DNA from 3 places in the Vogesella sp. XCS3 genome. Region 3 is predicted to be linked to each of the others. Evidence: predicted binding sites of a transcription regulator. Region 3 holds the regulator's gene; each other region holds the start of a gene.
What was found. The regulator FNR, encoded in region 3, switches genes on or off when oxygen is low (the NO sensors DNR and NnrR bind a similar motif). The targets are predictions, from matches to a motif close to TTGATNNNNATCAA.
Positions count from the first base shown of each region.

Region 1: a site for FNR is predicted at 1,381-1,394, ahead of LCH97_RS07530 (adenosylcobalamin-dependent ribonucleoside-diphosphate reductase). Genes of this name have one in related genera too.
Region 2: a site for FNR is predicted at 1,793-1,806, ahead of LCH97_RS15205 (nitronate monooxygenase family protein). Genes of this name have one in related genera too.

Region 1 covers NZ_CP085530.1:1,584,661-1,587,938, forward strand. Annotated here, with positions in the region: gene LCH97_RS07530 (adenosylcobalamin-dependent ribonucleoside-diphosphate reductase) at 1-1,299, opposite strand, end outside; gene LCH97_RS07535 (methyl-accepting chemotaxis protein) at 1,563-3,173, opposite strand.
Region 2 covers NZ_CP085530.1:3,193,279-3,196,556, reverse strand. Annotated here, with positions in the region: gene LCH97_RS15215 (LysR family transcriptional regulator) at 1-608, opposite strand, end outside; gene LCH97_RS15210 (helix-turn-helix transcriptional regulator) at 1,146-1,721, shown strand; gene LCH97_RS15205 (nitronate monooxygenase family protein) at 1,867-3,042, shown strand; gene LCH97_RS15200 (aldehyde dehydrogenase family protein) at 3,159-3,278, shown strand, end outside.
Region 3 covers NZ_CP085530.1:3,531,723-3,535,000, forward strand. Annotated here, with positions in the region: gene LCH97_RS16880 (DUF1853 family protein) at 1-437, shown strand, start outside; gene LCH97_RS16885 (flavodoxin family protein) at 434-889, shown strand; gene fnr (fumarate/nitrate reduction transcriptional regulator Fnr) at 943-1,683, opposite strand; gene hemN (oxygen-independent coproporphyrinogen III oxidase) at 1,794-3,200, shown strand.

The sequences.
Region 1 (3,278 bases), 1.8 Mb from region 3:
GATGCGCGCCTGGATCGCTGCCGGCAGCCGGCTGGCGCAGTGCGGCGCCGCCAGGTAGCGCTCGGCGTCGAATAACGGGAACGCGCCCTTCTCGATAGCCAGGTCTACCGAGGCGTCGTAAGCGGCGTCGCGCATGCGCTCGGCGATGCTCGCGGCCAACCTTCTGCCCTCTTCGCTGTCGTAGCGCACACGCAGCATGATCAGCGCGTCGCCCAGCCCGGTAAAGCCCAGCCCGACACGGCGCTTGTTTTGCGCTTCGCGCTCTTGCTCCACCAGCGGCCACACGGTGAGGTCCAGCACGTTGTCCAGCATGCGGATGGCGGTGCGCACCACTTGCTCGAAGGCGGCGTAGTCAAAGCTGGCGTGCTCGCCAAACGGCTGGCGCACAAAGCCGCACAGATTGATAGAACCCAGGTCGCAGCAGCCGTAGTCCGGTAATGGCTGCTCGCCGCACGGGTTGGTGGACTCGATCACTTCGCAGTACGACAGGTTGTTGTCGGCGTTGATCTTGCTCATGAACAGCACGCCGGGCTCGGCGTGGTCGTAGGTGCTGTGCATGATCTGCTGCCACAGGTCGCGCGCGCGCACGGTGCGGTATACCCACAGCCCGTCTTCGCGTTGGTAGCTGCCGGGGAAAGCGCTGTTGGCCGGGGCTACCGCGTGGGTAAGCGGCCAGTCACCGTCGGTCTCTACCGCCTGCATGAAGGTGTCGGACACGCCTACCGACATATTGAAATTGCGCAGATCGCCCTGGTCTTTGGCGTGGATGAAGTCTTCGATATCCGGGTGGCTCACGTCCAGCACGCCCATTTGCGCGCCACGGCGCGCGCCGGCCGACTCCACCGTTTCGCAGCTGCGGTCGAACACGCGCATATAGGAAACCGGGCCGGAAGCGCGGCTATTGGTACCCTTGACCTGGGCGCCACGCGGGCGGATACGGCTAAAGTTGTAGCCCACGCCGCCGCCACGGCGCATGGTCTCGGCCGACTGCAGCAGCGCCTCGTAAATGCCTACCTTGCCGTTTTCGCTTTGCGATACCGCATCGCCCACCGGCTGCACAAAGCAGTTGATGAGGGTGGCTTTCAGGTCGGTACCGGCAGCCGAGTTGATGCGCCCGCCGGGAATAAAACCCTGGTCCAGAGCGGCAAAGAATAGCGGCGCAAAGCGCGCCGGGTCGCTTTCCTGCTCGGCCAGCGCCCGCGCGACGCGCTGGCGTACCTCGCTCATGCTCTGTTCGCCGTTCTTGGCGTATTTTTCCAGCAGTACTTCACGCGAAATGTCTTGTTCCACCCATGCCATTGCCTGCTCCCGTCTCATGACCACACCACCATATGTAGCACCCCAATCGGCAGATTACACAATTTTTAGTGGTACAGGGCATTGATAGGGGTCAAAGGCGCAGCTGGCATTCACGGCCAGTATTGCTGGCGCAACTGCTCGTACTCCGGCGAGGCACGCAGCTGGCGTAGCGCATGGTTCCAGGCATAACACCCCCCTTGCGCACACCGGAGCAGAAACGAAAACGCCTCCCACAGGAGGCGTCAGCGATGACAAGCCGGCGATTAGGTCTGGAAGCGGTTCACCGAGGCGCGCAACACTTCGGCTTGCTGATGGATGGCATTGACCTGCTCTACGGCGTGGCTGGCAGACGACAGAGCATCTTCCACCACACCGGCGACCTGCTCCACGCTGCCGGCAATGCTGGTACCCGCCTTGCTCTGCTCCGACATGGCCAGCGCCACCGAGCGGATACGGCTGAGCGAATCCTGCGCACGGCCATTGATAGCCTGCAGTGCACTGGACGCCTCTTGCACGCGTGTAACGCCTTGCTCCACCACTGGGGCAATGTTTTGCACCTGGCCAGAGACAACACCGGTATCGGCGACCACTGCTTGTACGATGGACGAAATCTCGTCGGTTGCCAGCGCGGTACGCTCGGCCAGCTTGCGCACCTCGTCGGCCACCACGGCAAAGCCGCGCCCGGTTTCGCCGGCACGGGCGGCTTCAATGGCTGCATTCAGCGCCAGCAGATTGGTCTGGTTGGCAATCTCGCGGATGGTTTCGGCAATACCGCTGATGTGGCGGGTACGTTCGGACAGCGAGTGCACCTGGCTATTCACCTCGCCAATCTGGCTGGCAATCAGCTCGATATGGCGGCTGGCTTCGCTGGTGAGTGCGGTACCGTTAGCGGCTTCTTCCACGGTGTGGCGGGCATCATTTTCGTTATCACGTGCACTGGCGGTGACGTGATCGATACTGACCGACAGCTGCTCGATGGCGGCGGCGGCCGACGCAGTAGACTCGCTGGCATTGTGCGACACGCTTTGCAGGTGGCCCATGTGCTGTTTGAGCTGGGTACCGGCGTCGGCAATGTCGTGGCTGCCGCTGCGGATATCGGTAATGATCTGCGCCAGTTTGTGCTGCATGGCGTGCATGCTGCCCAGCAGGCTGTGCGACGGGCCATTTACCACGATTTTTTCGGTCAGATCACCTTCGGCAATACGGCGCACTACCGCTGCGGCGTAAGACGGGTCACCACCCAGAGAACGCAGGATACTGCGGGAAAGCAGCCAGGCCAGTACGCCCACCGCCACGATGCCGATAACCACAAACAACAGCATCCAGCGCGCCTCGCTCCAGAAAATCTGGTCGATATCATCGACGAAAAAGCCGGTACCAATCACCCAGCCCCAAGGCTGGGCGCGCACTACGCCGTTCAGTTTCGGGATATCCACATCGCTGCCCGGGCGGGCGGCCACGACATACACCATGCCGTACTGCGCCTTGGTCAGCGCTTCGGCGTATACCTCTACCGAGGTACGGCCATCCGGCCCTTTACCACCGTCATCGTATTTGCCGATGCGGGACTCTTTCGGGTGGTACAGCATCACGTTGCCGCTATCCCGCACAAAGAAATACACCTCTTTGGTACGCACCATGGACAGCGCTTTCAGCGCCTGCTGCTTGGCCTCGGCCTCGGGCAGTTTGCCTTCGGCCGCCAGCTTGGCATGGCGCTCTACAATATTTTCTGCCACTTGCAGCAAGTGGGTAATCTGCGTTTCTTTTTCGTGCAGCAAGCCCTGTTTTTTGAAATACAGCGACATGCCACCTAGCAGCAGCAGGCCAAACAGACTAGCCAAAGTGAGAATCAGCAGGCGTGTAGACAGCTTCATCGGGTGTTTCCTCTCTTATTTATCATTATCGGCTCGCGCATACAGCGGCCAGCGCATCAGAACAGGCATGAGCATCAGCCGCCATTGGGGATACCCGCAGCTTGG
Region 2 (3,278 bases), 340 kb from region 3:
GGAATACGTTCGCCATTGCGTTCGAACTCCCACTTGTACAGGCGGCCCGAGGTCGGGAACTGGAAGTTGATACAGTCGTGTGCCGACAGCTCTTCCGGGCTGCGCGGCTTGCCGTGCTCGGCCCAGTAGTCCGGCGATGCCACCACGTATTGCGGGATGTGCGCCAGGTGGCGCGCCACCATGCGGCTATCCGGCATCATGCCCACGCGCACGCCCACGTCGTAGCCGTCTTCGATCAGGTCGCTGAAATGATCGTCCATACCAAAGAACACACGGATCTTCGGATAGCGCTGGCAGAACTCTTCCATCAGCGGCAGGATGAAGCGTCGGCCAAAAGCATTCGGCAGGCTGATGCGCAGGTGGCCAGCGGGTTCATCGCGGCTGGCTTTGAGCTGGTTGATGGCCGAGTCCAGGTTGTTTACCGGGCCACGACACTGTGCATAGAAACGGCGGCCATCTTCCGTAAGGGTCAGCTGGCGGGTGGTACGGTTGAACAAACGTACCTCCAGTTCTTGCTCCAGACGGGCAATGCTCTGGCTGACTGCAGCTGGCGAGACGCCCAGCTTGCGAGCAGCATCGGAAAAGCTGCCGTTCTCAGCAGTGGTCATGAAGACCATTAGCGCTTTTAAAGTATCCATTGGGCTATCTCGCAGATGACATATAACAGGCGTTGAAAAACACCCTATTTAAAAATGGCTTTGGGGTAAAGCTCGGTGAAATTGACAGTTTCACTGACAAATAATAGGACAAAACTAGATTCACTTAAAGATATTTTCGCATTTCCTGTCAAATGGCGTCATATCACGCAGAAATGCCCTTAGTCACCCGCCGTTGTGCCAGTTCTCCCCCGTCCAAATAGCCAGTTTTCAAAGTGATGCGCTTTTGCAACAAGCAGAACAGGCGTAGAGGCCGGTTTTATGTAAGGGCAATACACAGCAAGATAGCAACCATTACATTTACTCATGCATAGAAGAAGAAATGTTGGGCCTGGTACGACCCTTGGTTAAGATAAGCGTTCAATACATAAAACATAAAAGGGGAACAGTATGTCAAAAGGTATACCTTTTGCCTCTGGCTCAATCTCCGCGGGTCTGTCACACACTCAGCTTTGCCAGCTTCTAGAGTGGATCCACAGCCTGCCGCAGATGGCAGACGAGAGAGAACTTCACACTTTCCTGCACACGCTAGCTAGCGACAGTACCGTCGCTGCCTTGTGGATTATTCATGGCTCGGCCACACCGCAAGGCTGGACAGCCAACCCGCGCACGCTGGGTCAGCCAGCCGCATGCCATAGCCACGACTGGCAGCGGCTACCCGCCGATATTGGCAGCGAGGTGCAATTTACCTGGCTGGCCCACACCAGCCCGGCAACGGCGTGCTTTGCCATGCACCGCGACGGCCTGGCCACCCTGCTATACGTGCAACCGCGCGTAGCCGATGACGCCGCGACCTTGCGCATGATGGGTGGCCTGCTGCCGCACCTGCACCCCACCCTGCAGCGTCTGGCGCCAGTCCCCAGCGGCAACAACCCGCTGTCGCACCGCGAGAAAGACATCTTCCACTGGATGATGCGCGGCAAAACCAACTGGGAAATCGCCACCATCCTGGATATCAGCGAGCGGACGGTGAAGTTCCACGCGGCCAACATCATCCGCAAGCTGGAAGCCAATAACCGCACCCACGCCATTGTGCTGGGCATCCAGAAAGGTCTGGCGGGCTGATGAGGCCCTGTTAACACTCGGTCTTGCCAAGGCGCAGGCCCCGGGCAGGACATTGCCCTATCCGGCCGTGCTTGACGCTCGTCAACGCACGGCTTTTTTACGCTGGTCAGAATCGTGCTCCTGCTCTAATCACCCGAAAGCACGCATGTCCCGCTCCCTTTTTGCCCCCCTCGTCATCCGTGGCCGTGAACTCCTGCCTATCGTGCAAGGAGGCATGGGCGTGGGTATCTCCGCCAAACAGCTGGCCGGCGCCGTAGCAAGGGCGGGTGGCCTGGGTACCGTGGCCAGCGTGGACCTGCGCCACCTGCACGCAGACCTGATGGCCGATGCGGCCAACCAGCAAGGCCAGGAAGGCATCAACCGCCTGAACCTGATCGCGCTGGACCGTGAAATCAAGGGTGCGCTGGCACGTGCAGAAGGTAATGGCATGGTGGCGGTAAACGTGATGAAGGCGGTAGACAACCACGCCGCGCTGGTACGCCAGGCGTGCGAATCGGGCGCCCACGCCGTGGTAATGGGTGCCGGCCTGCCGCTGGACCTGCCGGAAATGACCGCCAGCCACCCGGACGTGGCGCTGATTCCCATTCTGTCCGAGTCGCGCGGCATCGGTATCGTGCTCAAGCGCTGGATGAAAAAGGGGCGTCTGCCGGACGCCATCGTGATCGAGCACCCCAATCACGCCGGTGGCCACCTGGGCGCGGCGCGCATTGCCGACGTGGGCGATGCCAAATTCGACTTTGCCCGCGTGCTGGAAGAAACCTTCGCGCTGTTCAAAGACCTGGGCCTGGAGCGCGAACGCGTACCGCTGATCGTGGCCGGTGGCGTCAACAGCCACGAAAAAGTACAAACCTACCTGAACAGCTACGGTGCCAGCGCCGTGCAGATCGGCACCGCGTTTGCCGTCACCAGCGACGGCGACGCCCACATCAACTTCAAACGCACGCTGGCCGGTGCCAGCCGCGACGACATTGCCGAATTCATGTCGGTAGCCGGCCTGCCGGCGCGCGGCGTGCTGACGCCGTTCCTGAAAAGCTACCTCAAGCGCGAAGACAAGCTGCAAGCCAACGCCAAAGCCGACCCGGCGCGCTGCACGCAGGCGCTGAACTGCCTGACCGTGTGCGGCCTGCGCGACGGCCTGGCCAAGGTAGGCCAGTTCTGCATCGACCTGAAACTGGCGGCCGCCTTCCGTGGCGAGGTCAGCAAAGGGCTGTTCTTCCGCGGCGCCGACCCGCTGCCGTTTGGCGACGCCATCCGCAGCGCCAGCGAAACCATGCACTACTTCCTCACCGGCGAAAAACCGCTGGATCTGCAGCCGGCATAAACACCCGCCTTGCTGCTGCGGCCAACCTTACCCGTGCTGCGGCAGCGTGGTCAGGGTTGGCCGCATTTGTTACAGTGGGGTGCTTCCGTCATGTAACCCCTTTACTACGCCCTGCCATGACCGCCTTCACCAGCTGTAACCCCGCCTCCGGCGAAGTCGTCTTCACACGCCCGATTGCCAGTAGCGAACAACTGGCCAGCCAGCTGGCTGCGCTGCGCCGCGCCCAGCACCACTGG
Region 3 (3,278 bases):
GCCAGCTCACCTTGGCGCAGCACCCCGCAGCCAGGTTGCCGGATGGTTTCGCGCAGCTTACTGCCAGCAGCCGCCTGAGCGGCTGGCTGTTCTTCCCCGCCGATACGGCACCCACGCATCCTGCTATCAATACTGCCGCTTGCCGCGGCTGGTGGTGCCGGCGGCAGGATAGTTGGCCGCAGCAGCACCCGCATAGCCGCTGGCTGGCGCTGCCGCGCTTGCAATGGCTGAGCCCGGCGCAAGCAGATGAAGCGGCAACGCAGAGCCTGGCTGCCATGCGTGCGCAACTGGCGCAGGCGGAAGGACCCTGGCTGTTGGCCGAGTTGTTGCCGGATGATCATGGGGTGTGGCAGGAGGTGGCGCGTGGCTTTGTGGTGCCAGACAGCTGGCCAGCGCCAGAGCTGCTGGGCACCTTGCTGCCAAGGTTGGCCGCATGAAGACACTCCTGGTGCTGTGGAGCAGCCAAACCGGCAATACTTTGCAGCTGGCCAAGGCGGCAGCCGCGGTGGCGATGCAGGAAAGTAGCGTGACGGTGCGCGTCATGCCCGCCCTGCAAGCCGGCATGGACGAATTGCTGGGCTGCGATGCGCTATTGCTGGCCACGCCGGAGAACTTTGGCTACATGGCCGGCGCACTGAAAGATTTCTTCGACCGCACCTATTACCCGGCGCAGGGCAAGGTGGCCGGCCTGCCGTACGCTATCCTGATCAGCGCCGGCAACGATGGCCTGGGTGCACAGCAGGCCATAGAGCGCATTGCCCGTGGCTACGGCTGGCGGCAGGCCTATCCGCCGCTGCTGGTACGCGGGGTGCCACAGGCTGCTGACCTGGCCGCTGCGGCCGAGCTGGGCGCCACCCTGGCGGCCGCGCTGTCTATCGGCATGCTGTAGCCACAAACAAAACGCCCCGTGACGGGGCGTTGGGCATTCAGTGCGTGGGCGGCTTAGTGCTGGGCTTGCGAACAGCCTGCTACCAGCTGCTTCAGTTCTTCCGGCTTCACCAGCTGGATATGTTTATGGTCTACCACCAGCCAGCCTTGTTGCTGGAATTTGGACAGGGTACGGCTGACCGTTTCCAGTTTCAGCCCCAGGAAGCTGCCGATTTCTTCGCGGCTCATGCGCAGGATGAAATCGTTGGCCGCAAAGCCACGGGCTGATAGGCGTTGTGACAAGTTCAGCAGAAATGCTGCCAGGCGTTCTTCAGCCTTCATGTTGCCAAGCAGCAACATGACAGATTGATCACGCACGATCTCACGGCTCATCAGGCGGAAAAAGTGGTGCTGCAGGCTGGGGATGTCACGGCCGAGGGTTTCCATGCGGTTGAACGGCAGCTCGCATACTTCGCTGTCTTCCAGTGCAATGGCGTCGCAGCCGTGCAGGTTGGACGAAATGCCGTCCAGGCCCATCAGCTCGCCCGACATGTGAAAGCCGGTAACCTGTTCGCGGCCGTCCTGGCTCGAAACACAGGTTTTGAAGTAGCCGGTACGCACGGCGTACAGCGAGCGGAAACCTTCGCCAGAGCGGAACAGGTACTCGCCACGTTTCAAGCGTCGGCTTTGACGGATCACGGCGTCCAGTTGCGCCATCTCATCGCGGTTCAAGCCCAGTGGGAGGCACAGTTCTCGCAGGCTGCAGTTGGAGCACGACACTTTTAGTGCGTGCAAAGAGTGTGTGTGGTCAGTCATAGAGTAGGTTTTCGCCAAGCAAGCGGGCTTGCTTGATACGCGTCAAAGCAGAAAAAGTGGCAATTGCGCAAATTTACCAGCCCACCACCGGTTTTCCAACCAGATTAATTATGACACCCACTATAAATTTCACGCCGACGCAGTGTGTATTCGATAGAGAACTCATCGAAAGGCTGGAAGGTTCAGGCCCGCGCTACACCTCCTACCCGACTGCCGACCGCTTTCATGCCGGCTTCGGGGTGAGTGATTACGAGCAATGGCTGGCCCATCGTGCGATTGGCGCCAACCATCGGCCCATCTCGCTGTACGTGCATGTCCCTTTTTGCAACACCATTTGCTACTACTGCGGCTGCAACAAGATCATTACCAAAGACAAGACCCGCGCCGACGCTTATCTGGATTACCTGGAGAAGGAAATCCGTCTGGTGGCCGAAAAGCTGGGCAGCCGTGAAAAAGTGATCCAGCTGCATTTTGGTGGCGGTACGCCCACCTTCCTGTCCGACGAGCAGCTTGACCGCGTGATGGGCATTATCCGCCAGCACTTCGAGCTGTTGCCGGAAGGCGAGTTTTCTATCGAAATCGACCCGCGCAAGGTTGGCCGCGACACGGTCCTGCACCTGGCACGGCTGGGTTTCAACCGCATGAGTATCGGTATCCAGGATTTTGACCCTGTGGTGCAGGAAGCGGTGAACCGCATCCAGAGCGAGGAAGAAACCCGTGTGGTGATGGATGCCGCGCGTGAAGCCGGCTTCAAGTCGATTAGCGTAGACCTGATTTACGGTCTGCCCAAGCAGACGGCGCATTCGCTGGAAAACACGGTGAGCCGCGTGATTGCCATGTCGCCAGACCGCATCGCGCTGTACAACTACGCGCATCTGCCCACGGTATTCATGCCACAGCGCCGCATCAACGAGGCGGATTTGCCCTCGTCGGCTACCAAGCTGGACATCCTGCAGAACTCGGTACAGCAGCTGGCTGAGGCCGGTTACGTGTTTATCGGCATGGACCACTTTGCCAAGCCGGACGACGAGCTCACCCGTGCCTTGCAGCAGGGCCGCCTGCAACGCAATTTCCAGGGCTACTCTACCCACGCGGACTGCGACATGATCGGCCTGGGCGTGTCGTCCATTGGCAAGGTTGGCCCCTGTTATACGCAGAACGAAAAAGAGCTGGATGCGTATTACGCCGCGCTGGACGCCGGCCACCTGCCAGTGCTGCGCGGCATGACGCTGACGCAGGATGACATCTTGCGCCGTAGCGTGATCCAGGCGCTGATGTGCCGCTTCTCTTTGTCGATAGAGGCGATAGAACAGACTTTTGCTATCAATTTTGCCGATTATTTTGCCGTCGAGCTGCCGCAGATCCGTGCTTTCCAGAGCGAAGGTTTGCTGACCTTTGATGGTGACTTCCTGATGGTGGCACCCAAGGGGCGCTTCCTGATTCGCAATATCGCGATGATTTTCGACCGTCATCTGCGCGAGCGTGAAACCAAGGCGCGCTATTCCAAAACCATCTGAGCCAGCCCTGGCAAGATAAAAGCCGACAGCCCCGGATGGGGCTGTCGGCTTTTTTATGGGCCAGCACAATGAAAAGCC